Breoghania sp. L-A4: one gene and its partner. The protein of the gene in region 1 interacts with the protein of each later gene in a pairwise test. Links are inferred from orthologs where the notes say so. Each region holds a gene or a part of one and is shown on either strand. Other genes may lie near its edges. The genes, in order: D1F64_RS12395 and dnaA.

Region 1 (11,058 bases):
TCGTCTTGGCGATCTCCAACGCGCGCTCGACCGCCGCCCTGTGGCCCGAAATCACCACCTGGCCGGGAGCATTGTCATTGGCCGCCTCGCACACGTCGCCCTGCGCGGCTTCAGCCGCAACCTCGGCCGCGGCCTCCATGTCGAGCCCCAGAAGCGCCGCCATGGCGCCCTGCCCCACCGGCACGGCCTCCTGCATCGCCTGTCCGCGAATGCGCAGCAGCCGCGCGGCGTCGGAAACGCTGAAGCTGCCGGCTGCGGCGAGCGCGGAATATTCACCCAGCGAATGCCCGGCGACGAAAGAAACAGAGGCCTTGAGATCCAGCCCGCGGGCTTCCAGCACCCGCATGGCCGCCAGGCTCACCGCCATCAGCGCCGGCTGCGCGTTCGCCGTCAGCGTCAGCGCATCCTCCGGACCATCCCACATGATGCCGCTCAGCGATTGCCCAGAGCGTCATCGACTTCCTGAAACACGGCGCGCGCCTCGGGGAACGCGTCGGCGAGCGCCTTGCCCATGCCGACGGCCTGGCTGCCCTGGCCGGGAAATGTGAATGCGATGGTCATGCGCTTGTCTGGCCCGTTTTGGCGTTTCCGGATCCCGGTCTTGCGCCGGGGATGCGTGTCATGGCTCCAAGATGGCTCTTGGCGGCATCGCGCGTTATGAGCCGTCCACGTGCGCCGCTGTCAAGACCTCAGCGCGAATATCATCGCGACTATCAATAGGAAATCGCCATTTTGCGGTTGAACTTGCGCGCCAATGCCGTATAGAAGCGCCTTCTGTCGATACCCGGCCGGTGGCTGAACGGAAGGCTTTTGCCGACGCGCGAGCGTTTGCATGGGCAGGATCCACAAGGATCCGACTTCTTGTGTCTCCGCTCTCAAAGACAATCTCCAGGGCCTTTCTCATGGCTTTGAAGAGGCTTCGCGCCGGGGCGACGTCATATGGAAAGGCAAACATGGCCCTCTACGAACACGTGTTCATGGCACGCCAGGACGTCTCGCCGCAGCAGGTCGAGCAACTGGTCGAGCAGTACAAGACGCTTCTCAGCGAAAACGGCGGATCCGTCGGCAAGGTCGAGACCTGGGGTCTGCGCACGCTGACCTACCGGATCAAGAAGAACCGCAAGGCGCATTACACGCTGATGAACATCGACGCCCCGCACGCCGCGGTCGCGGAGATGGAACGTCAGATGCGCCTCAACGAAGACATCCTGCGCTTTCTGACGCTTCGTGTCGAAGCACACGAGGAAGAGCAGTCCGCGATGATGCAGAAGCGCGATCGCGATGACCGTCGCCGTCGCGAACGCGGCGATCGTCCTGGTGGCGACCGTCCCGATCGCGGTGATCGTCCGGACCGCGGTGACCGCGGCCCGCGCCGCCACGACAACGACGCACCCAGCGGGGAGACGAACTAATGGTCGATATCGCACAACTGCCGACTCGCCGCCCGTTCTTCCGTCGCCGGAAGACCTGCCCGTTCTCTGGCGCGAACTCGCCGGCGATCGATTACAAGGACATCAAGCTGCTGCAGCGCTACGTGTCCGAGCGCGGCAAGATCGTGCCGAGCCGCATCACGGCGGTTTCCGCGAAGAAGCAGCGTGAACTGGCTCGCGCCATCAAGCGCGCCCGCTTCCTCGGCCTGCTGCCGTTCATCATCAAGTAAGCATCCGGCGGGGCTCTGCCCCGCTGTTTGCATTCCCGTCCCGATCCTCCCGGATCGGCGGGACGCACTCAGGCCGGCGGCACACAGGCGCCGGCCCCGATTGAGACAGAGCCGGATTCGTCCGTGACCTGCCTCTAACCGCCACGGGCAGCCGCCCGGCGGGACAGACGGTACAAGGACCAGACCAATGCAAGTTATTCTTCTCGAGCGCGTCGCCAAACTCGGCCAGATGGGCGAAACCGTCCGCGTGCGCGATGGCTATGCACGCAACTTCCTGTTGCCGCAGGGCAAGGCTCTGCGCGCCACCAAGGCGAACAACGAGCGCTTTGAAAGCCAGCGTGTGCAGCTTGAGGCGCGCAATCTCGAACGTCGCCAGGAAGCCGAAGGCGTTGCCACCAAGCTCGACGGCCTGGGCATCACCATCATCCGCTCGGCCGGCGAAACCGGTCAGCTGTACGGCTCGGTGTCCACCCGCGACATCTCGGAAAACCTGGATGCGGCCGGATTCTCCGTGACCCGCAGCCAGGTCGATCTGTCGACCCCGATCAAGACCATCGGCGTGACGGGCGTTATCGTACGCCTGCATCCGGAAGTCGAAGTCACCGTCAACGTCAACGTGGCGCGTTCCGCGGACGAAGCCGAGCGCCAGGCGCGCGGCGAAGACCTGACGCAGCGCGATCACGACACATTCGAATTCGAGCCCGAAGACGAAGATGAAGACGGCGCGGACGGCGAAGTCGATCTTGAAATTGAAGCATCGGTTGAAGAAGAAGCTGAAGAGAGCTGATTTTACTCAACTCGCTTTGTGAAATTGAAGACGGCGCCCAACTGGGTGCCGTCTTTTTTTGTGCCCCCGCGCACCGCCGCACTTGTGCTCGCGGAGCGGCATGCTTGACCGGAGCCTGCTTTCGCGCCACCATTTCTTGGTAATGATGACAACGTCTTTTTTTCTACCGCCCCGCCTCCTCCCGGCGCGCGGCGCTGATCAGGAGATGAGCGATGGCGAAATTTGTGGCTGACAACTTCGAGCGCGTGATCCGCCGCGGTCAGCTCCGCGTTCAATTCGCGTCGGCCGGTGGTGGAGAGCAGCCCGTCATCCAGACCTTCGGCGATGGAACCGGAAAGCCGGTCGCCATCCGCTTCAATGATCAGGCGGCGCAATGGAAGCTGTTGCTCAATCCCGAATACCAGGCCGGCGATCTCTTCATGCACGGCCGCATCGACGTTCTCCAGGGCAGCATCTACGATTTCCTCGCCGTCGTGCTGCAGAACACCAAGGGCCTGCCCGTTTATTGGTGGATGCGTCTGCTGAACGCCATCCGCATCGCTACCCGGCGGCTGCGTCAGCGCAACACGCTTGTCCGGTCCCGCAAGAACGTCGCGCATCACTATGATCTCGACGGAAGCCTGTATCGCCTGTTCCTCGATTCCGACTGCCAGTATTCCTGCGCCTATTTCGAGCGGCCCGGCGACAACCTGGAAACCGCGCAACTGGCAAAGAAGCGCCACCTGGCTGCGAAACTTGCCCTGAAATCCGGCCAGAAGGTGCTCGACATCGGCTCCGGCTGGGGTGGCCTTGGCCTCTACCTCGCCGAGATTGGCGGTGTTGACGTCACCGGCCTGACGCTGTCGACCGAGCAGCACCAGGTGTCGAACGCCCGGGCGCATGAACTGGGACTGGACGGTCAGGCCCGCTTCAAGCTGCAGGACTACCGCGCAACAAAGGGACCTTTTGACAGGATCGTCTCCGTCGGCATGTTCGAACACGTCGGCATCGGCAACTTCGACGCGTATTTCAACACCTGCCGCGACCTGCTTGAGCCCGATGGCGTGATGATCCTGCATTCCATCGGCCGCATGGACGGACCCGGAGCGACCAACCCGTGGATTGATCGCTATATCTTCCCCGGCGGCTACATCCCGGCCCTGTCCGAGGTCCTGCTGGCGATCGAGCGCGCGGGTCTAAAGGTCACCGACATCGAGATCCTCCGTCTGCACTACGCCGAGACGCTGAGGGCATGGCGGGAACGCTTCATGGCGCGGCGCGACGAAGCCGAGGCGCTTTATGACGAACAGTTCTGCCGGATGTGGGAATTTTATCTCGCGGCGTCCGAGACCGCCTTTCGCTTTCAGAACATGATGGTCTTCCAGATCCAGCTGGTGCGGGATCAGGAGGCGCTGCCGCTGACCCGCGCCTATATAGCGGAGGCCGAGGAGGAACTGCGCCGGCGCGAGAACGGCATCCACAGGCTGCGCCTGGCGGGCGAATAACCTCAGCCGGCAAAGCGCTGAATTCGGCTCCGAGAGGATCCTGTTTTGGGAACAAACCGGCGCCATCGCCACATTTTAGCCGACCCCGAGAGTCAAGGTCGAGGGACAGTTTTTCCCCGTGACTCTCATGATTCGGAAATGAATATCGTCCCCATCGACTTTGTTGCCGATCGAGGCTTCCGGGAGGCTGTCTCCGACGTTAACCGGTGGTAACGTCTCTTGGGGAACGACGATGAACACGAGCGCACCGAAAATCGTGCCGGCGACACCGGCAACCCGCATGGCGCCGCACAACGCGGAAGCCGAACGACAGCTGCTGGGCGCGATTCTCGTCAACAACGAGACCTATTACCGGGTTTCGGACTTCCTCGACCCCGAGCACTTCCTGCTGCCGCCGCACCAGGAAATCTATGAGATGGTCGGCAAGCTGGTGCGCGCCGGCAAGATCGCCTCCCCGATCACCTTGAAGACGTTTTTCGGCTCGGACGCGAAGATCGCGGACCTCTCCGCCACCCAATACCTGCTGCGGCTCGCCGCCGACGCCACCGCCGTGATCAACGTCGAGGACTACGGCCGTACGATCTATGATCTGGCCGTCCGCCGGAACCTGATCCGCATCGGTGAGGACATGGTCAACATCGCGTTCGACGCGCCGATCGACATGCCGCCGAGCGCCCAGATCGATGACGCGGAACGCCGCCTGTTCGCGCTGGCGGAAACCGGCAGTGCCAGCGCCGGCTTCACGACGTTCGGTGATGCGCTCGCTGCGACCATCGACATGGCTGCCGCCGCCTACCAGCGCGAGGGCCATCTGTCGGGTCTGTCGAGCGGCCTGCGTGGCGTCGACACGCAGATGGGCGGCTTGCAGCATTCCGATCTGATCGTGCTCGCCGGGCGCCCCGCCATGGGCAAGACATCGCTGGCCACCAACATCGCCTACAATGTGGCGTCCGCCTACCGCGCCGAGGAACAGCCGGACGGCTCGATGAAAACGGTCGATGGAGGCATCGTCGGGTTCTTCTCGCTCGAAATGTCGGCCGAACAGCTCGCCACCCGTATCATTTCCGAGCAGACCGAAATCTCGTCGAGCAAGATCCGTCGCGGCGACATCTCCGACGCGGATTTCGAGAAACTCGTCGCCGCCTCCCAGCACATGCAGACCGTGCCGCTCTACGTCGATCAGACCGGCGGCATCTCGATCGCCAACCTGGTTTCGCGCGCCCGGCGGCTCAAGCGCCAACGCGGCCTCGACCTGCTGATCGTCGACTATATCCAGCTCCTGTCAGGGTCCGGCAACAGCAACTCCAACCGTGTGCAGGAGATCACGGAAATCACCACCGGGCTCAAGGCGCTGGCCAAGGAGCTTAATGTCCCGATCATCGCCCTCTCCCAGCTCTCCCGTCAGGTCGAGAGCCGCGACGACAAGCGCCCGCAGCTCTCCGACTTGCGTGAATCGGGCTCCATCGAGCAGGACGCCGACGTGGTGATGTTCGTGTTCCGGGAGGAATACTATCTGTCCAAGACCGAGCCGCGCGAAGGCACCGACGAGTATTTCGCCTGGCAGGCGGACATGGAGCGGCTGCGCGGCCGCGCCGAGCTGATCGTCGCCAAGCAACGGCACGGCCCGACCGGCACCATTGACCTGCTGTTCCAGGGCGAGTTCACGCGCTTCTCCGACCTCGCAGAGGACGACCATTTGCCCGAGCGCATGGAATAGCGATGACCCGCCCCGAGTCGCGCCATCTGGCTGGAACGCCGCCGACGTCCGGTCCGCGGGACGCATTGGCCGGAGGGCGCCTGACCGTCGATCTGGGTGCCCTTGCGGACAACTGGCGCACCCTGCGCGACCGGCTGCACGGTGCGTCATGCGGCGCGGCTGTGAAGGGCGATGCGTACGGCATCGGTCTTGAGGCCGCGGCCGTCACCCTGAGCGAGGCCGGGTGCGAAACGTTTTTCGTGGCTCTTCCCGACGAAGCCCTGCAAGTGCGCGCGATCCTGCCCGATGCGGCAATTCACGTGCTCGATGGGCTGTTTCCGGGCGCCGCGGGTGATTATGCCGCCGCCAATCTGATTCCGGTTCTCGGCTCCATGCCGGAAATAACGGAATGGGCCGCCTTCTGCGCCGCCCAAGACCAGCGGCTTTCCGCGACGATCCACATCGATACCGGCATGAACCGCCTCGGCCTTCGGCTGGACGAGGCGCGCGCGCTCGCTGAGGACGCGGCCACCCTGTCCACATTCCACACCGTGCTGCTCATGAGCCATCTCACCTGCGCGGGCGACGCCGCGCATCCGCTCAATGCGATGCAACTGGCGCGGTTCCGCGAGATCACCGGCCTGTTTCCCGGCATTCCGCGGTCGCTGGCCAATTCCGCGGGGATCTTTCTCGGTCCGGAGTATCATTTCGACATCGCCCGCCCGGGAATCGCGCTTTACGGCGGTGAAGCGGTCGACGACACGCCCAATCCCATGCGGCCGGTGGCAACGCTCGAGGCGCGCGTCCTCATGCTGCGCGACGCCCTTGCCGGAGAAAGCGTCGGCTATGGTGCCGCCGAGGTGTTGGCACGGCCGGCGCGGCTGGCGATTCTCGGTACGGGCTACGCGGACGGCTACAACCGCCTGGCGGGCAATGGCGGCGGCACCCCCGCGGCGCAGGCCTGGATCGGCGGCCATTTCGCGCCGCTCGTCGGCCGCGTCTCGATGGACCTGATCGCCATTGACGTCACCGACGTGCCGGCCCATCTGTGTGAACGTGGAGCCTGGGTGGAACTCTTCGGCCCCATGTTTCGGTTGATAGCGTCGCGGCTTGCGCGCAAACCATCGGATACGAATTGCTGACCTCGCTCGGGCGGCGCTATACCCGCAGCTATATTTCCGCTCCAACATCCGGACACCCCTGATGGCCAAACGCACCAGCCGCTTCGTCTGCCAGAGTTGCGGGTCCGTGACCGGCAAATGGGCCGGACGCTGCGACGACTGCGGCGAATGGAACTCGATCCAGGAAGAGCAGGATCAGTCCGGCATCGGCGCGGGTCCCGCCAAGTCGCGCCGCGCCTCGGGCCGCGTCGTGCCGCTCGTGGGCCTTGTGGGTGAAAACAAGACGCCGCCGCGCATCATGACCGGCATAGCAGAATTCGACCGGGTGACCGGCGGTGGGCTGGTGCGTGGTTCGGCCCTGCTCGTGGGAGGCGATCCGGGCATCGGCAAGTCGACGATCCTGATCCAGGCCGCCGCCGCGCTGGCCCGCGCCGGTCACCGCGCCGTCTATGTCTCGGGCGAGGAAGCCATCGACCAGGTGCGCTTGCGCGCCGAGCGCCTCGGCCTTTCCGATGCTCCGGTCGCACTGGCGGCGGAAACCAGCGTCGAGGATATTTTGGCGACGATGGAGGCAGGCCCCGCGCCCGCCCTGCTGATTGTGGACTCCGTGCAGACCTTGTGGACCGATCAGGCGGAATCCGCGCCCGGCACCGTCACCCAGGTGCGCGCATCCGCCCAAGCCATGGTCCGCTACGCCAAGAACTCCGGCGCCTGTGTGATCATCGTCGGCCACGTCACCAAGGACGGGCAGATCGCCGGACCCCGGGTGGTCGAGCACATGGTTGACGCCGTTCTCTATTTCGAGGGCGACGGCATGCACCAGTACCGCATCCTGCGCTCGGTGAAGAACCGCTTCGGCCCGACCGACGAGATCGGCGTTTTCGAGATGACCGGCGCCGGCCTGGGCGAAGTCGCCAACCCCTCGGCGATGTTTCTGGGGGAACGCAGCGGCACCAGCCCCGGCGCCGCCGTCTTCGCCGGGCTTGAGGGCACAAGGCCGCTGCTGATCGAGATCCAGGCGCTTGTCGCCCCTCGCCGCTGGGCACGCCGCGGCGCGCGGTCGTCGGCTGGGATTCGAGCCGCCTGTCGATGATCCTGGCGGTGCTGGAATCGCGCTGCGGCGTTCGTTTTGCCCAGCATGATGTGTATCTCAATGTCGCCGGGGGCTTGCGCGTCAACGAGCCCGGCGCGGACATGGCCGTCGCTGCAGCCCTGGTCTCGTCGTTGAGCGGGGTTGCCCTGCCGCTCGATAGCGTCTATTTCGGCGAGATCAGTCTGTCGGGAGCACTACGGCCGGTGGCCCAGGCGCCGGTCAGGCTCAAGGAGGCGCAGAAGCTCGGCTTCACCCAGGCCTTTGTGCCGCAAGCCAATATCAAGACCACGGATCGCGCGACGAGCGATCTGACGATCCGCGGACTTGCGGAACTTGGCGAGATGGTTGCCGAAATCGCAGCCGGCAATCCGGCGGCGCCATCGGGCGGCGAGGTCGCCGACCGGCAGATCGCAAGCGGATAACCGAAATCGAACGGATGATATCGTTCCAATAACGTGGTATCGAGACCTGAATCGTCCGCCGACCTGACGCACTCGACCGATCGGGCCGGCATCGCCTGATCGATGAAACAGTTTCAGGATCGATACTTTGAGCCTGTTTTCGCCGCCCTCCCGTATCCTCGGGTCGCCAACGGAACAGGCTTTAGCGCCGGAGCATGGCACGCAATGCCGATTACTATCCTTGATGGAATCCTGATCGCGATCATGCTGATCTCGGCTGTACTCGCCATGATCCGCGGTTTTGTGCGTGAAGTCCTGTCGATCGCCTCCTGGGTGGCCGCCGCCGTCGCCGCCTATCTGTTCTATGGCCAGGTCCTGCCGTTCGCCAAGCAGTACATCTCCAACGAGCACATTGCGCTCGGCGTCTCGGTCGGCTCGGTATTCCTGCTGACGCTGATCATCGTCAGCTATATCACGATGCGGATCTCGGATTTCGTTCTCGACAGCCGCATCGGCGCGCTCGACCGGTCCCTCGGCTTCGTGTTCGGCGCGGTACGCGGACTGCTGCTGGTTGTTGTCGCCATGCTGTTCTTCAACTGGTTCGTGCCCGAAACCAAACAGCCGCAGTGGATCATCACGGCCAAGTCCAAGCCCATGCTGAACTCCATCGGGGAACAGCTCATCGCCGCGCTGCCCGAGGACCCGGAATCGGAACTCTTCAAGCTGCGCAACCGCGGAGCCCCCAAGGAGGATGACGCGGTCGACAACACGCCGCCGGTCACCAGCGACGAAGACGCCAGCTACTCCAATCGCGAGATCAACGGTCTGAATCAGCAGATTGAAGCCTCGCAAAGCGCCAACTAGATACGGATCCGCCGGCGCGGGTTTCACCCGGGCGGCGAAACCCCAGGAAGCCATCATGAGCGGCCAGCCTCCCCTTTCCGCTTCGCCCGCCAGTCATGCCGGTGCGAACGACGGCACGTTTTTCAATCTCGAAGATGACCGCCTGCATGAAGAATGCGGCGTCTTCGGCATTCTCGGCCACGACGATGCGGCGGCCCTGACGGCGCTTGGGCTGCATGCGCTTCAGCATCGCGGACAGGAAGCGGCCGGCATCGTCACGCATGACGACGAACAGTTCCGCGCCGAGCGCCACCTGGGTTTGGTCGGCGACCACTTCTCCTCCGCCGACACCATCGCCCAGCTCAGCGGTCCCAACGCCGTCGGCCACGTGCGCTATTCAACGTCGGGCGAAACCATTCTGCGCAATGTGCAGCCGCTGTTCGCCGAGCTGGAAGGCGGCGGCATCGCCATCTGCCACAACGGCCACTTCACCAACGCGATGACGCTGCGTCGCCAGCTCATCAAGGACGGCGCGATCTGCCAGTCGACATCCGACAGCGAGGTCGTGCTGCAGCTTCTCGCCCGCAGCCGTCAGCCCAAGATCGTCGACCGTTTCATCGAGGCGATCAGCCAGATGGAAGGCGCCTATTCGCTGGTGGCGCTGACCCGCAAGAAGCTGATCGGCGCACGCGATCCCTTCGGCATCCGGCCGCTGGTGCTGGGCGACTTCAACGGCGCGCCCATTCTGGCGTCAGAGACCTGCGCGCTCGACATCATCGGTGCCAAGTTCATCCGCGAAGTGGAGAACGGCGAGGTGATCGTCTGCACCCCGGGCGGCATCGAGTCCTATTTCCCGTTCGGCAAGCGCCCGGCGCGCCCGGACATCTTCGAGTACATCTACTTCTCCAGGCCCGATTCCGTGCTTGGCGGGCACAGCGTCTACGACGTGCGCAAGCGGTTTGGCCGCCAATTAGCGCTGGAAGCCCCCGTCGAAGCCGACGTGATCGTGCCGGTTCCCGATTCCGGTGTGCCCGCGGCGCTCGGTTACTCCCAGGAATCGGGTATTCCGTTCGAGCTTGGCATTATCCGCAATCACTATGTCGGACGCACGTTCATCCAGCCGACCCAGGCAATCCGCACGCTCGGCGTCAAGCTGAAGCATTCGGCCAATCGCAGCCAGATCGAAGGCAAGCGCGTGGTGCTGATCGACGACAGCCTGGTGCGCGGCACCACCTCGGTGAAGATCGTGCAGATGATCCGCGACGCCGGCGCCGCGGAGGTCCACTTCCGTCTCTCGAGCCCGCCGATCCGCTTCTCCGACTACTACGGCATCGACACGCCGGTGCGCGAGAAGCTGCTGGCCGCGAAATACAATCTCGAGGAAATGCGCTCTTATATCGGCGCCGACACGCTGGCGTTCCTGACTGTTGATGGCGTGTACCGCGCCATGGGTCACGACGGCCGCAACGACGCGCAGCCCCAGTATACGGATCACTGCTTCACCGGCGATTATCCCACGCCGCTGACCGATCTTGAGGGCGAGGACGAGGTGCGCAGCCAGCCGCGCCTGGTCGAGGTGCGCTGATGGCGAACCGGTTTGAAGGACGCGTTGCGGTCGTCACCGGCGCATCGCGTGGTATCGGCTATCAGGTCGCCAAGGGGCTGGCGGCCGAAGGTGCGCATGTCGTGGCGATTGCGCGCACGGTCGGCGGGCTGGAGGATCTTGATGACGAGATCCAGGCGGCCGGCGGTTCGACCACCCTCGTCCCGCTCGATCTGACCGACATGGACGCGATCGACCGTCTGGGCGCCGCCATACACGAACGCTGGGGCAAGCTTGACGTGCTGATCGGCAACGCCGGCATTCTGGGTGTGCTGTCACCGCTCGGCCACATCTCGATCAAGGATTGGGACAAGCTGATGGCGGTCAACGTGACCGCCAACTGGCGGCTGATCCGCTCGCTCGACCCGTT
Region 2 (15,908 bases), 2.4 Mb from region 1 along the record:
CCAGTCGATTTCACCGCCCGGCTGGAGGGACAAAAGGTCGCGACGCTGGGCCGCCGCGCCAAGTACCTCCTCGCAGACCTCGTCTCCGGCGACGTGCTGGTGATGCACCTGGGCATGTCCGGCTCCTTCCGCATCGAGGACGACGGGCTGACCGACACACCGGGCGACTTCCACCACGCCCGCGGCAAGAACACCGTGCACGATCACGTGGTGCTTCATTTCGAGGACGGCCGGCGCATCCTCTATAATGACCCGCGCCGCTTCGGCTTCATGACGCTGGTCCCCCGCGCCGGCCTCGACGCGCATCCGCTGTTCGCCCATCTGGGCATCGAGCCACTGGGCAACCGGCTCGACGGCGCCTTTCTCGCAAGCGCTTTCGCGAACAAGAAGACACCGCTCAAGGCGGCGCTGCTCGACCAGCGCATCGTCGCGGGGCTTGGCAACATCTATGTCTGCGAGGCGCTGTGGCGCGCGGGCCTGTCGCCCATACGCGCCGCGGGAACGCTGGCACGCAAGGACGGGCGACCAACGGAGCGCGCCCTCCTTCTGGCGCAGGTCATCCGCGACGTTCTCGGCGAGGCGGTGGCGGCCGGCGGATCGAGCCTGCGCGACCACGTCCAGACCGACGGATCGCTGGGATATTTCCAGCACAGCTTTGCCGCCTATGACCGCGAAAACGAGGCCTGCCGGCACGAGGGGTGCGGCGGCATCATCGCGCGGTTTGTGCAATCGGGGCGCTCAACGTTCCATTGCCCCGCCTGCCAGCGCTGAAGCCCGTCGCCGGCTGCTCACCGGCATCCGCAGCGCAAGACAATGTGTTCACGCGTACCGCTGCCAAGGTCTTGCGCCGGGTCACGCGCGGCGCTACGCCTTGCATCCTGGACACACCTTTCCATCCCGCGCAGCGCATGCGGATGGGAAGGCCATGCGGGAGGCATCATGGCTTACGAGAACATTCTGGTGGAGACGCGCGGCAAGGTCGGGCTCGTCACGCTGAACCGTCCGAAGGCGCGCAACGCGCTGAACTCGGCGCTGATCGCGGAACTCAACCGCGCCATCGAGGGATTCGAGGCGGACGAGAAAGTCGGCTGCATCGTGGTCACCGGCTCGGACAAGGCGTTCGCCGCCGGCGCCGACATCAAGGAAATGGTCGGGCTCACCTATCCGCAGACCTACAAGGACGACTTCATTACGTCGTGGGAGCGCATCGCGCGCACCCGCATGCCGGTGATCGCGGCGGTGGCCGGCTACGCGCTGGGCGGCGGCTGCGAGCTCGCCATGATGTGCGACTTCATCCTGGCGGCCGACAACGCCCAGTTCGGCCAGCCGGAAATCCAGCTCGGCGTCATGCCGGGCGCCGGCGGCACCCAGCGGCTGACCCGTTTCGTCGGCAAGTCCAAGGCGATGGAAATGTGCCTCACCGGCCGCTTCATGGATGCCGAGGAGGCCGAGCGCGCAGGGCTTGTCAGCCGTGTGGTGCCGTTGTCAGACCTGCTCGAGGAAGCCCTGCGCGTGGCGCAGAAGATAGCGGAATTCTCCCAGGTCACCGTCATGATGACCAAGGAAAGCGTCGACCGGGCCTATGAGACCACGCTGGAGGAAGGCGTACGTTTCGAACGCCGCGTGTTCCACGCCATGTTCGCCACCGAGGACCAGAAGGAAGGCATGCAGGCCTTCATCGAGAAGCGTTCGCCGCAGTTCCGCAACAAATAGAGCGCTTCGACATTGACGTTGCCGCCCGCGCGGCATATAAGCCCCGTCCAAATGGTGGCGGGCTTTCTGCTGCCCATTGCGTTTGGTCCGGTGCGCTGGTCCTTTTGCCTCAAGCGATGTTGCGAAACACCAGATGTGCGCAGCGGAGCCGGCAGCAGGGACACGGTGTGTCGGGCGCAACATCACAACCAGTTTTACAAACGGACCAGGACAGAGCCATGGCCAACACCCCTCGGCCAAAAAGGCTGGACGCAAGATCGCCCGCCGCACGGTCGTGAACCAGGCGCGCCGCAGCCGCATGCGCACCTTTATCCGCAAGGTTGAGGAAGCCATCTCGGCCGGCGACCAGGCGATCGCCGCTGAAGCACTGAAGACGGCGCAGCCGATCATCATGAGCGCCGTCAACAAGGGCATCCTGCACGCCAACACGGCGTCGCGGAAAGTTTCCCGCCTCAGCAAGCGGGTGAAGGCGCTCAGCGCCTGATCTCAAGCCCTCGGATATGCCTGAAAAGCCCGGTCTTCGACCGGGCTTTTCTATTAGACGGCTAATCACGGTTTCAATTCCGCCGGCTAAACAAAAACACCTACGTACAGTCGAAATTGCCGCCGAGGGCGTGACTCAAAAAACACATATAAATCAAAGCGTTAATGCTATGTTAACGTTTATGTTAAGCGGGCTGCAGGGATTCGACGGCTGTCAAGATGAATTGCCGAAAAAAAAATTGCGGCCCCGTCCGCGCGCCTCATAAAGCCTCTCGTATGAGCTAAAGCCGTTGAGTCAAAACACATTAAGTACCCCCTCGGAGCAGCCCCATCGGGGAGCTGACGTAAGGGCTGGAAGCGCTGTTAATCCGATTGTCGATTAGTTCGGTTGCAGCCGCAGAACGCCATGTGTATGTTTGCTTTCAACGGGGGGCCACCTCGGGATTATCGCCATCCAGAAGATTACCTTGCCTCAAACGAGTGCATTCATGTCGTACGGTCAAATAAATCTGAAAGTGCCTGACAAAATATGCTTGCTCTCCGAGAGGCCAAGGCCTAGAGAAGACCTTATAGATGCTGAAAAGTTATACTAAATACTAAACTTTTTAGTCGTCAATACATTACCACTCAAAAACTCGATAGAAATGTTGGTGTCGGTTTTACCGGCGGCAAAGGGGCTTCATGTCGAGCGACGCATCCGGCGGATACGCCGGTGACAAGACCGCGACCGCGACGTACCAGGACCTGGTGGACAATCCTTCAGCCGTCTTGATCGACGTACGCACACGCGCCGAATGGACTTTCGTCGGCATCCCGGATATTCGCGGTCTCGATCGCGAACCGGTTCTGGTCGAATGGCAGCAATTTCAGGGGCAACCCACCGCCTCCGATTTCGTCACGACGTTGGGCGACGAACTCGCAAAACGCGGCGTGGAAAAGAGCGACCCTTTGTATTTTCTGTGCCGGTCCGGCGCCCGCAGCCTCTCCGCTGCCATTGCCATGACGCAGGCCGGATTTACACAGTGCTATAATATCACCGATGGCTTTGAAGGGCCTCTGGACGCGGACGGGCATCGCGGGTCCGTTGGCGGCTGGAAGCAATCGAACCTTCCATGGGTACAGTCCTGAACGAGTTGGTCCGGGGCTGTTCGCCCGTGACCGGATCCTCTCTTGCACCGCCGGTCCGGCCTGAAAGCAAGAGAGACGCGTACAGGATCCGGTTTGATCCTGCTTAGGGTTCCTCATCGCGAACCCGGACGATGCGGCACATCGTTTGCACACGCGGCGCCTCAGGCGCCGCACACAGGTGTTCAGTCGTCGGCCCGCCGGCGCCGGGATACCTGTTTGAAACGATCAGCGCCTGAGGCCGGGACCGGCCGCGGGCGTCACAAAAGCAAGGCGCCGGCCTCCGGGCATGGCGCTGTAAAACGATAAACGGCGGGGAACCGGGTGCGGCGCCCGAACCCCGCTCGACAGACGGAGGCGCAAGCCATGGACATTGCTGACGTTCCGGGTCCGGAACAATGGAAACGGGTGAAGAGCCAGTTGCGTGCTGAACTGGGCGAGGATGTGTTCTCGAGTTGGTTTGCACGCGTCAATCTGGAAGGCCAGGCGCCCGATGGAACCGTTCAGCTGTCCGTTCCCACCCGCTTCCTGAAGACGTGGATCCAGTCGCATTACCGCGACCGCATCATCGGCCTTTGGCAGAACGAGTGCGACTCGGTCAACCGTATCGAACTGACGGTGCGCGGCGCCGTCCGGGCCCGGCCCTCCGTCGTCGCCCAGAACGCCCAGACCGCGGCGAAGGCCAGCCAGAAGGGCGTCTTCGAGACCCGTCCAGTATCACTCGGCGACGCCACGCCGCGCGGCCTGTCGCAGCCCCAGACGCGCAGCGAGCACGAGCCGCGACGCGATGTCCTGGAAGGCTCGCCGCTGGAGCCGAGATACACGTTTGCGACCTTTATCGAGGGCAAGTCGAACGCGCTTTCGCTGGCCGCCGCGCGCCAGCTCACCTCAGGCGCGCCGGTGACCTACAACCCGCTGTTCGTTCACGCCAGCGTCGGCCTCGGCAAGACACATCTGTTGCACGCGATCGCCGCGGAGGCTCGCAGCACCGGACGCAAGGTGCTCTATCTGACCGCCGAGCACTTCATGTACCGTTTCGTCGCGGCGCTGAAGACCCAGTCGGCCATTGCGTTCAAGGACACGCTGCGCGGAATCGACATTCTGCTGATCGACGACATGCAGTTTCTGCATGGCAAGCAGATCCAGCAGGAATTCTGCCACACGCTCAATTCGCTGATCGACGGGGCCCGCCAGGTGGTGGTGGCCGCCGACCGGCCGCCCGCCGACCTGGAAGCTCTCGATGACCGCGTACGTTCGCGCCTCGCCGGCGGACTGGTTGTCGGCATCCAGCAGCCGGACCATGATCTGCGCCGCGCCATCCTGTCGCATCGCATCGCGCTGACCCGTAACACCTATCCCAACTTCCACATGCCGGAAGCGGTGCTCGACTACGTCGCCACCAACGTCTCCTCGAACGGCCGCGATCTGGAAGGCGCGCTCAACCGTCTGGTTGCGCACAACCAGCTCACCAACGCGCCGATCACCCTCGACATGGCCGAGATGACGCTGCGCGATCTGGTGCGCGCTCATGAGCCGCGGCGAGTGAAGATCGAAGACATTCAGCGCGTGGTCTCCAAACACTACAACGTGTCCAAATCGGACCTGCTGTCGGCTCGACGTACCCGTACCATCGTACGTCCGCGCCAGATCGCGATGTTCCTGGCGAAGGCCCTCACCCCCCGTTCGCTGCCCGAAATCGGCCGGCGCTTCGGCAACCGCGATCACACGACAGTGCTGCATGCGGTGCGCAAGATCACCGAGCTGTCGTCGAACGATCCGAATCTCGCACAGGAAATCGAGCTGCTGAAGCGCATGCTCGACAACTGAGCCGCGTTTCACGGCTACTCGCGGCCCCGGAGCACGGGTCCGCAGCAGGATCACGCACCCGCTTCGTGGCTCGAGGCGGGTGCGCTGTTTCATGGGCGCGGCAGGCACCGATTCGGCGTCCCGGCGCGGCGTGTTGCGCTGCACCCGCGACCGGTTCGTGCGTCGCATCACGTTTGCGGCGCGAAAAGCCGCAGCGCGGCCCCGGGCAAGCCCCCGGAACGGCGAAATCCTGCCCCGGGCTCTTGCATTCCGCACGCTTTGCGGGCAGGGTTCCAATCCCCTCGGGCTGCTATGAAGCCTCAACCTGTTCTGCCAAAGCGGCTTTTCCGCATGGCACATCCAGCTCACGGACCCTGTTCATGAAAGCGACACTCGAGCGGACGGATCTCCTGAAGTCCCTGACTCATGTGCACCGGGTCGTTGAACGCCGCAACACCATTCCCATTCTTTCAAATGTGTTGTTGCGGGCCGACGGCGGCCAATTGCGCCTGAAGGCGACCGACCTCGACCTGGAAATCTCCGAAACCGTTCCCGCCATGGTCGAGACGCCTGGCGCGACCACGGTGCCGGCGCATATGCTGCACGACATCGTCCGCAAGCTGCCCGACGGCGCCCAGGTGGTGCTGGAGACCTCGTCCGACAACGCGACGCTGGAGCTGCGCGCCGGCCGCTCGCGCTTCGCGCTGCAGATGCTGCCGGAGACGGATTTTCCCGATCTTGCGGCGGGCGAGATGTCGCACACCTTCGAGATGACGGCGGAGAGCATCCGCAAGCTGATCGACCGCACCCAATTCGCAATCTCCACCGAGGAGACGCGCTACTATCTCAACGGCATCTATTTCCATTCGGTGAGCACGCCCGCCGGCGAGTATTTCCGCGCGGTCGCCACCGACGGCCACCGTCTGGCGCAGGCCGAGATCCTCGCGCCAGAGGGCGCGGCGGGCATTCCCGGAATCATCGTGCCGCGCAAGACGGTCGGCGAGATCCAGAAGCTGCTGGACGATCCGCAGGCCAAGGTGCAGGTGGAACTGTCCGACACCAAGATCCGCGTCACCACCGATTCGGTGATCCTGACCTCGAAGCTGATCGACGGCACCTTCCCCGATTACGGCCGCGTCATCCCGCAGGACAACGACAAGAACATGCGGCTTGACTGCGACGTGTTCGAAAAGGCGGTCGATCGCGTCTCGACGATCTCCAGCGATCGCGGCCGTGCCGTCAAGCTGGCGATCAGCGAAGGCCGCATGGTGCTCACTGTCACCAATCCCGATTCCGGCAGCGCCACCGAGGAACTGGCGGTCGAGTATGATTCCGATCCCATCGAGATCGGCTTCAACTCGCGCTACTTGCTCGACATCGCAAGCCAGCTCGAAAGCGACACGGCGGTGTTCCGTTTCTCCGATCCCGGCTCGCCGACGCTGGTGCGCGACGAAGGGGACGAAGGCACGCTTTATGTGCTGATGCCGATGCGCGTCTAGAGCAACCGGCCGGCGCCACCGCGCCGGCCCCCGCGCATAGGCACGCCGCCACACAGAGGAACGCGCTCCGATGGCGACCCCGGCGCCTGTCGCGCTGTCGCGGCTGCAACTCACCGACTTCCGCAATTATCGCGCAGCCAGCCTCGATTTCGACGCGCGCCTGATCGCCTTTGTCGGCGACAATGGCGCGGGCAAGACCAACCTGCTTGAGGCGATCTCGCTGCTGAGCGCCGGGCGCGGATTGCGCCGTGCACAGTTGAGTGAACTGACACGCCGCGACGCCAGCGGCGGCTGGAGCGTCTCCGCCGTGCTGCAAGGCATGGACGGCGAGACCCGAATCGGCACCGGCCTTGCGCCCGGCGGCGGCCGCAAGGTGCGCATCAACGGCGCGGACGCACGCTCGTCTGAAAGCCTGCTCGAATATCTGCGGGTCTTGTGGCTGGTGCCGTCCATGGACGGGCTGTTCACCGGGCCCGCCGGCGATCGCAGGCGGTTTCTTGACCGGCTGGTGCTCGCCGTCGACCCCGGACATGGCCGCCGCGTGGGCGATTTCGAGAAAGCCCTGCGCGGCCGCAACCGGCTTCTGGAAAACGGCGGCTCGGGCCCCTATCTTGACGCGGTGGAGGCGCAGATCGCGGCGCTGGGCGTTGCTGTCGGCGTGGCCCGGCGCGAAACGGTCTCCCTGCTGCGCGATCTGGTCGGCACCCGCGCCGATGACTCCGATCCGTTCCCGCGCGCCGCGATCACGCTGGAAGGCGCGTTCGAGACGCTGGCCGACAGCGCCGCGGCCACCGATCTGGAGGACCGCTACCGGGCGCTGCTGGCGCAAGGCCGCACCCGCGACCGCGCCGCCGGGCGCACCCTGGAGGGACCGCATCGTTCCGATCCCGTGGTGATCCACACCGCCAAGGCCATGCCGGCGGGCCAGGCGTCGACAGGCGAACAGAAGGCGCTGCTGATTGGACTGGTTCTGGCGCACGCGGAGCTGACCGCCCGGATAGCGCGGATGACGCCGGTGCTGCTGCTGGACGAGGTGGCGGCGCATCTGGATCCGCGCCGCCGGCAGGCGCTGTTCGCCCGGCTCAGCGCTCTGGGTCTGCAGGTCTTCATGACCGGCACCGACGCGCTGCTGTTCGCGGACCTCCCCCGGGACGCGCAGCGCTTCACCGTCACCGAGGCCACGATCGCCGTGGACACGCCACCACAATGAGACTGCCGAAGGCCTCGCCGGCGCCTCGGCGACGCGCTGGGATCGCGGCTGTGTGAGGCCTGTCATCCCCGGCTTTCTCGGATCGTCGCGAACGCAAGCGGCCCCCCGGTTTCTGCCGAGTTGAATGCGGGCGTGAACCCCGTATAACGTTCATGGAAGATCATTATGGACGGACTCTGATTCGCATGAGCGATACACCGATCGACGGCAACGACGCGAGCACCGGCACTGACGCAATCACCGGCGCAACAACCGGCGTGGGCACTGGCGCGGATGAGTACGGCGCGGATTCCATCAAGGTCCTCAAGGGGCTGGATGCGGTGCGCAAGCGCCCCGGCATGTACATCGGCGACACGGACGACGGCTCCGGCCTGCACCACATGGTCTACGAGGTGGTTGACAACGCCATTGACGAGGCGCTGGCGGGCTTCGCGGATCACGTCACGGTCGCGCTGAACCCCGACGGCTCGGTCACGGTCAGCGACAACGGCCGCGGCATTCCCACCGATATCCACACCGAAGAAGGCATCTCCGCGGCCGAGGTCATCATGACCCAGCTGCATGCGGGCGGAAAATTCGACCAGAATTCCTACAAGGTATCGGGTGGCCTGCACGGCGTCGGCGTCTCGGTGGTCAACGCGCTGTCGACGGAGCTGGTGCTGACCATCCGCCGCAGCGGCAAGATTCACCAGATGCGATTCCGCGACGGCGTGGCCGAAGCGCCTCTGGCCGTGATCGGCGACGCGGGCCGCGACACCGGCACCGAGGTCACCTTCACGCCCTCGCCGAAGACCTTCACCAGCCTGGATTTCGATTTCGCCACGCTGGAACACCGCCTGCGAGAGCTCGCCTTTCTCAATTCGGGCGCCCGCATCATCCTCACCGACAACCGCGGCGTCGAGCCGAAGGTCGAAGAACTCTACTACGAGGGCGGGCTGGAAGCCTTCGTGCGCTATCTCGATCGCGCCAAGCACCCGCTGATCGAGACGCCGGTGATGATGAAGGCAGAGAAGGACGGCGTCGTCGTCGAAGTCGCCATGTGGTGGAACGACAGCTACCATGAGCACGTTCTGTGCTTCACCAACAACATCCCGCAGCGCGACGGGGGCACCCATCTGGCGGGCTTCCGCGGCGCGCTGACACGTCAGTTGATCGGTTACGCCGACCGCGCCGGGATCACCAAGAGGGAAAAGGTCTCCCCACCGGCGAGGATTGCCGCGAGGGCCTGACGTGCGTGCTCTCGGTGAAGGTGCCGGATCCGAAATTCTCCTCCCAGACCAAGGACAAGCTGGTCTCCTCGGAGGTTCGCCCGGTGGTCGAGAACATCGTCAACGAGGCGCTTTCCACCTGGCTTGAGGAAAATCCCGCCCCCGCCCGCATCATCGTCTCCAAGGTGGCGGAAGCCGCCGCCGCCCGCGAGGCGGCGCGCCGGGCCCGCGAACTCACCCGCCGCAAGGGCGCGCTCGATGTTGCCTCGCTGCCGGGAAAACTCGCCGATTGCCAGGAGCGCGACGCCTCCAAGGCCGAACTGTTCCTCGTCGAGGGTGATTCCGCCGGCGGCTCCGCAAAGCAGGGACGCAACCGCGCCAACCAGGCCGTGCTTCCCCTGCGTGGCAAGATCCTCAACGTGGAACGCGCCCGCTTCGACAAGATGCTGTCGTCGAACGAAATCGGAACGCTGATCACGGCGCTGGGCACCTCGATCGGCAAGGAAGAGTTCAACATCGAGAAGCTGCGCTACCACAAGATCATCATCATGACCGACGCCGACGTGGACGGCGCGCATATCCGCACCCTGCTGCTGACCTTCTTCTTCCGGCAAATGCCCGCGCTGTTGGAGAACGGCTACATCTATATCGCCCAGCCGCCGCTGTACAAGGTCAAGCGCGGCCAGTCCGAGCAGTATCTCAAGGACGAAAAGGCGCTCGAGAACTTCCTCATCGATACCGGCCTCGAAGACGCCTCCCTGGTGCTGGCCGACGGTGAAGTCCGCCTGGGCCGCGACCTGCTCGGCGTCGTCGAAGAGGCGCGCGTCGTCGCCGGCGTCCTCGCTGGCCTTCACGCGCGCTACGATCAGTCCGTGGTCGAACAGGCCGCCATCGCCGGAGCGCTGTCCGCAGATCTGCTCGAGGACCGCGCCAAGGCCGAGGAGGCCGCGAGCTACATCGCGCGCAGGCTCGACATCATGGCCGAGGAATTCGAAAAGGGCTGGGAAGGCGTGGTGCTCGAGGACAACAGCCTGGAGTTCACCCGCACGCTGCGCGGCGTCAAGGAAGTGGCGACCATCGACGCCGCCCTGCTGGACTCCGCCGATGCGCGCAAGCTGTCGTCCCATTCCGATTATCTGAAGGAAATCTACGGCAAGGCAGCGTCGTTGCGGCGCAAGGATACCGAATTCGTGATCCGCGGTCCGCGAGCGATGCTCGACGCCATGTTCACCTTCGGCCGCAAGGGCCTGTCGCTACAGCGCTACAAGGGTCTGGGCGAAATGAACCCTGGCCAATTGTGGGAGACGACACTCGATCCCAATGCACGCTCGCTGCTGCAGGTGAAGATCCGCGAGGCGGACGACGCCGACGACATCTTCACCAAGCTGATGGGCGACGAAGTGGAGCCGCGCCGGGCGTTCATCCAGGACAACGCCCTGTCGGTGGTCAATCTCGACGTCTGAACCATCACGCCGTTCGCATGATCCAGGCGCGCGTAACACGTCGTTGCGCGCGCCTTTTTGTTAGCGTCAAGGCACCGGCCGCCCCTCACGGGAGAGCAATGCCGCGCATGCGCCAATCTGTCGCTTGTCGCCAGACATGTCGCCAAACCACATCGACCGGATGTATATTCTTGGCTGCCCCGCACCGTCTGCGGCCGCGCGGGCAATGATCCGGGAGAGACACCCATGACCGATGCCGCGCCGACGGGCCTGACAATCCTTATCCGCAACCCGCTCCTCCGCCTGCTCGCCATCAACTGGCTGATCGGCTTCTGCGTGACGACGCTGGTCGTCTCCGGACTGCTCTACTGGGATGCCGGCGGGCTGTGGTCTTTGATCGCGCGCGCCGAAGCCCCGCTCGTGCCGCTGGCCATGCTGTTCTTCGGATTCCTCATCACCTTGTGCAGCGCCGCCATGGGCACCGCCATCATGGCCATGCCGAGCAAGGACGCCGAAACCCCTCCGGGACGGCCCAAGAAATTGTGGGCGAACGCGCATACCGTGCCCGCCGTGGCTGAGAGCGTATCCCGCCGCAGCGCGGCCCGCTGAAACTTTCCCTGCCGCGTGGCTTTCGCCTTTCCCGTATGGCCCGAATCCATGACAATGGAGGCCATTGGGCAGCAACAGGCGGCATTTGATGGCATCGCAACTCGTCGTCTTCTCGGATCTCGACGGAACGCTGCTCGACCACGACACCTATTCATTTGAACCCGCCCGCGAAGCGCTCGAAACCCTTCGGCGGCAGGGAATCCCGCTGATTCTGGCCACCAGCAAGACGGCCGCGGAAATCGGGCCCCTGCAGGACGCCATGGGCCTCCGGCATCCGGCCATCGTGGAAAACGGCGCCGGCCTCGTTGTGCCCGCAGGATATTTCGACGGCTGCGTGGCAGACGGCGCAGGCGTGCCCTACGCGGAGATCCGCCGTGCGCTCAAGGAAATGGATTCTGAATTGTCCGGGCATTTCATGGGTTTCGGCGACTGGAGCGTCGAGGATATCGCGCGCCGCACCAAACTCACGCTGGACGCGGCCGCCCGTGCCCGTGATCGGCGTTGGTCCGAACCGGGTCTTTGGGACGGCGACGATGCCGCGCTTGGGCGCTTCCGGGACGCTCTCAAACCCCTGCAGGCGGTGCGCGGGGGACGCTTTCTCACCCTCATGGGTCCCGGATCCAAGGCCGACCGCATGGCGGCCCTTTGCACATGCTACCGCGCGCAATTGGACGGCGATGTGCTCACCGTCGCTCTGGGTGATGCGCCCAACGATCGCGAGATGATCGAGGCAGCCGACATCGGCGTCATCGTTGCCAACCCCTCGCATCCCCCGTTGCCGCGGCTGCCGGGGGAGAGCGCCGGGACGATCCGGCGCACGGTTCTCGCCGGGCCCGCGGGATGGAACCGTGCCATACTCGACATCGTTGAAGAGCAGGCCCGGCCGCAATAGACAAGCGACGCCAGCCGAAGCAACGGCGGGCCCTCTGAGCGCATTGCGGTCGGAAATCAAATTGAGCCGCGGGCGACCAGAAAAAGGACAGACGAATGGGTGATTTCTTCCAGAACGGTGTCGTCGCGACGCTTCACAATCTCACCGACCAGCCGGTGGAAGCGCTGGAACGGCAACTGGTCGGCTTCTCCCGCTCGCGTCCCATCACGCTGATCCTGCCGTCGCTGTTCTCCGAGCTCGAGGGTCCGGCGCTCGGCAACATTCTCGATCATCTCGCGCAGGTGCCGTATCTGAGCGAAATCGTCATCGGGCTGGATCGCGCCAACGAGCAGCAGTTCCGCTTCGCCAAGGATTACTTCTCGCGCCTGCCGCAGGACCACACCATCCTGTGGAACGACGGACCGCGTCTGCAGGCCATCGACAAGCAACTCTCTGAGAGCGGGCTGTCGCCTCTGGAACCTGGCAAAGGCCGCAACGTGTGGTTCTGCATGGGCTACGTGCTGGCCTCGGGCAAGGCGGACGTCGTCGCCCTGCACGATTGCGACATCGTCACCTATTCCCGCGAGATGCTGGCGCGCCTCGTCTATCCGATCGCCAATCCCGGCTTCAACTACCTGTTCGCCAAGGGCTATTATCCGCGCATCGCCGACGGAAAACTGTCGGGCCGCGTCACCCGCCTGCTGGTGCGCCCCTGCTCATCGCCCTGCGCAAGACGCTGGGCCCCAAGGAATACCTCGAATATCTGGAAAGCTTCCGCTATCCGCTGGCCGGCGAATTCGCCATGCGCACCGCCATCGTGCCCGACATCCGCATCCCCTCGGACTGGGGCTGGAGATCGGCGTTCTGGCCGAGGTGCGCCGCAACGCCAATCCGCGCGCCATCTGCCAGGTCGACATCGCGGACGCCTACGACCACAAGCACCAGCCGCTGTCGGAGGACAATCCCGACACCGGCCTGTCGAAAATGTCGACCGACATCGCCAAGGCACTGTTTCGCAAGCTGGCAATCGACGGTGCGGTGTTCAGCCAGGACACCTTCCGCACCATCAAGGCCACCTATTACCGCACCGCGCTCGATCTCATGGAGATCTACTACAACGACGCCAAAATGAACGGGTTGAGCCTCGACCGGCACAAGGAAGAGCAAGCGGTGGAACTGTTCGCCGCCAACATCGTGGAGGCCGGGCAGACGTTTCTGGAAAATCCGATGGAAACCCCTTCATCCCCAACTGGAGCCGCGTCCAGAGCGCCTTCCCCGACCTGCTGCGCGAAATGAAGGAAGCCGTGGACGCCGACAACGCGGAGTGAGAGACGCGGCCTCCGGCCGTTACACCCGTGCCTCCAGCGCGGCGATGTCCACTGGTGTCCAGCTTCGGAAGAACGCAGTACCGTCAGCGCTCTGATGCTGCGTGGAGAAACCCCGGCGCGGGGAAGCGTGTCGAACAACATCGCGCGCACGCGCGTCGGCACGGTCGACAGCGTGATGACGCCGGTTTCGCCGCTAATCTCGCCGAAGCTGTACTCGCGCTCACACAGGGCGGCGATGACCCGGGCACGGTCGGAACCGTCGAGCGCCTCCGCCAATGAATCGGACCCGGCCAGGCGCGCGGGGCGGTCGCAGGCGAACAGAAAACGCCCCTGTGCGCGTATCAGAATCGCCAAATGGCCGTCGACGCCGGTGAACGCATTAGCGTGGACGACGGAATCCGGCTTTCCAATCCGCTGCCACAACTCAACGAAATCCGCCTCCACGCCGTGCTCAAAAAGCCCGTCGGAGCCGAAGGAGAGCGCCCCGATGTCCTTGCCCTTCTCGGGCCCCTGAAGGTTGATGAAGCGCCGCCAGGTGCATACGCCGCCTGTGACCGACGACAGGCCCGCAAAGCCTTCGCATTGGTCGCACAGCGCGAGCTGCTCGTCCGTCAAATCCTCAGATGTCAGGCCTTCGAATCCTTGCGCCAGGGCGCCGGGCACGCGCAGATCGGCATAGAGCCCTGGGCCCTGGAACCAGCGGACTTCGGTTGCGTGATCCTCGAACGTCGGCTGTGTGGCAGAAACCTCGATGTAGGCGCCGCCACAGGTCGCGGATGTCATCGTTTGTGACGGGTGCGGCGCCCGGGATCACGCAGCTTCCGCCTTGTGGCTGACGAAGGCGCCGATCACCTCGGCGCTCAGCGCCTCGGGCGTCGAGTTGCCGGTGATCGATCTTTCGGGATTGCACACGGGCCACCTGGAGGACATGGCCGCGGTGGCGACGGAGCTCGGAGAGGCGGCGCGCATATCGTGGTTCTTCTACATCAAGAACCACGGCGTGGATCAGAGCCTGATCGACGGGATCTTTGCCGCCTCGAAGCAGTTTCACGACCTGCCGCGGCGCACCAAGATGAAGAACTGGTCGGGATTTTCCACCCATCATCGCGGCTATGTGCCCTTCGAGGAGAACGGCACGAAATTTCCCAAGAAGATCAATTTCAACGAAGCATGGGACATGTCCTACGGGACGCCAGCCGACCACCCGGATTATCTGGCGGGCTGGCGGATGACCGGACCCAACATCTGGCCGGAGATCCCCGGCTGGCGCGACGCGGTGTCAGCCTATTACGACGCGATTTTCTCGCTCGGCCTGAAGATGTTGTCGGCGCTGGAATATGAACTCGGCGTGGAGCCAGACACGCTGAAGCGCCACATCAACAATCCGACGTCGCAGCTTCAGATGCTGAAATATCTCGAAAACGACATGCCGGCGTCCAACGACATGGTTGGCATCGACGCGCATTCGGATTTCGAGTGTTTCACGATTCTGCTTCAGGGCGGGCCGGGGCTGCAGGCGATGAACGTCGACGACTACTGGATGGAAGCGCCGCCGCTCGAGGGCACCTTCATCGTCAATATCGGCGACATCTTCGAGACCTGGTCGGGCGGCCAGTACAAGGCCACCCAGCACCGCGTGGTCAACACCGGCCGCGAGCGCTACTCGTTCCCGCTGTTCTTCGGGCTCGACTACGACGCAGTGGTGGAGCCGCTGCCCAAATTCCGCACACCGGAGACGCTGGCCAAATATCCGCCGATCGCCGCCGGCGAGCATCTGATGCGCATGACGGTTCATGCGTTCCGCTACATCGCGGACGCCCACGCCAAGGGCGAGTTTTCACTGGACTAAGAGGTGCCGGACTCCAATCCGTTCGCCCGCCAAGCCAAGCCGATCACGGACGTCCCGGGCCGCGCGGCGCGGCCCGGCGCCGGGCCTTACCGGCCTTCGGTGAGGATCACGTCGAAGCCTTCGAAATGCGGGCCGCCGAGGTACAGCGGCTTGTTCTGGCCGGCGTTCTTGTGCGCGTTCTTGAAGGCATCGGACTTCGTCCAGTCGACAAAATCCTGATACGACTTCCACACGGTGTGCGAGGCGTAGAGCGTGTGGTCTTCCTCGGTGCCGTCCTTGTGTTCGGGACCCTTCAGGAGCTGGAACTCGACGAAGCCCGGCAGCTCCTTGAGGTGCCGGTCGCGGTTCTTCCAGACGGTCTCGAATTCCTCTTCCGATCCGCTTTTGACGCGAAACCGGTTCATGGCGATATACATGCGTTCATCCCTGGTTTTGCGGAGAGGAACAGGTTCCTCTCCCGTTGGCGATTCATGTGCACCTTCCGATCACGAAAGGCCGGTTCAGCCACCCAGCCGGGCGCGCACGGTGAACTTGACCTCAAGTCCCTTGGCGGCGTCGCTGTCCAGATAGGGCGTGTATTGCTGGTCCAACAGATTGTCGACGTTGAGGCCGAGCGTCAGATCCTCGCGCGGCGAGTAGCTGGCGAAAAGGTTGACCAGATTGTAGGCCTTGCTCGGCGTGGTGGTGGAAACGTTGTCCTGCGCGGACACCGTTTCCCACTGCACGCCCAGTGTCGCCTTGTCCTCTAGGACATGGAAGCCGACG

Evidence for each region.
Region 2: the proteins of D1F64_RS12395 (region 1) and dnaA interact in binary tests that used the Escherichia coli proteins (3 or more experiments, as listed by UniProt). The link is inferred for Breoghania sp. L-A4 from one-to-one orthologs.

What each region holds. Positions count from the first base shown.
Region 1 is NZ_CP031841.1:2,703,329-2,714,386, forward strand. What follows is about bases 3,508-6,405. They hold D1F64_RS12395 (replicative DNA helicase), read left to right. Parts: upstream 3,508-4,163; coding sequence 4,164-5,648; downstream 5,649-6,405. Other genes in these bases: D1F64_RS12390 (cyclopropane-fatty-acyl-phospholipid synthase family protein), read left to right, coding at 3,508-3,931. In the rest of the region: rpsF (30S ribosomal protein S6), read left to right, coding at 954-1,412; rpsR (30S ribosomal protein S18), read left to right, coding at 1,412-1,660; rplI (50S ribosomal protein L9), read left to right, coding at 1,848-2,447; more of D1F64_RS12390, read left to right, coding at 2,660-3,507; D1F64_RS12410 (CvpA family protein), read left to right, coding at 8,468-9,106; purF (amidophosphoribosyltransferase), read left to right, coding at 9,162-10,670; D1F64_RS12420 (SDR family NAD(P)-dependent oxidoreductase), read left to right, coding at 10,670-11,058. UniProt on the Escherichia coli protein: The main replicative DNA helicase, it participates in initiation and elongation during chromosome replication. Travels ahead of the DNA replisome, separating dsDNA into templates for DNA synthesis.
Region 2 is NZ_CP031841.1:303,239-319,146, reverse strand. Bases 2,982-5,917 are described here. They hold dnaA (chromosomal replication initiator protein DnaA), read left to right. Parts: upstream 2,982-3,687; coding sequence 3,688-5,148; downstream 5,149-5,917. Other genes in these bases: dnaN (DNA polymerase III subunit beta), read left to right, coding at 5,508-5,917; D1F64_RS01515 (rhodanese-like domain-containing protein), read left to right, coding at 2,982-3,324. Also shown: mutM (bifunctional DNA-formamidopyrimidine glycosylase/DNA-(apurinic or apyrimidinic site) lyase), read left to right, coding at 1-771; D1F64_RS01525 (enoyl-CoA hydratase), read left to right, coding at 940-1,713; rpsT (30S ribosomal protein S20), read left to right, coding at 1,895-2,197; more of D1F64_RS01515, read left to right, coding at 2,878-2,981; more of dnaN, read left to right, coding at 5,918-6,626; DNA replication/repair protein RecF, read left to right, coding at 6,697-7,836; D1F64_RS01490 (hypothetical protein), read left to right, coding at 10,733-11,095; D1F64_RS01485 (HAD-IIB family hydrolase), read left to right, coding at 11,184-11,987; D1F64_RS24170 (hypothetical protein), read right to left, coding at 12,044-12,523; D1F64_RS24165 (hypothetical protein), read left to right, coding at 12,840-13,262; D1F64_RS01475 (hypothetical protein), read left to right, coding at 13,649-14,086; D1F64_RS01470 (2-oxoglutarate and iron-dependent oxygenase domain-containing protein), read left to right, coding at 14,121-15,143; D1F64_RS01465 (antibiotic biosynthesis monooxygenase), read right to left, coding at 15,230-15,559; D1F64_RS01460 (TonB-dependent hemoglobin/transferrin/lactoferrin family receptor), read right to left, coding at 15,644-15,908. UniProt on the Escherichia coli protein: Plays an essential in the initiation and regulation of chromosomal replication. Binds in an ATP-dependent fashion to the origin of replication (oriC) to initiate formation of the DNA replication initiation complex once per cell cycle.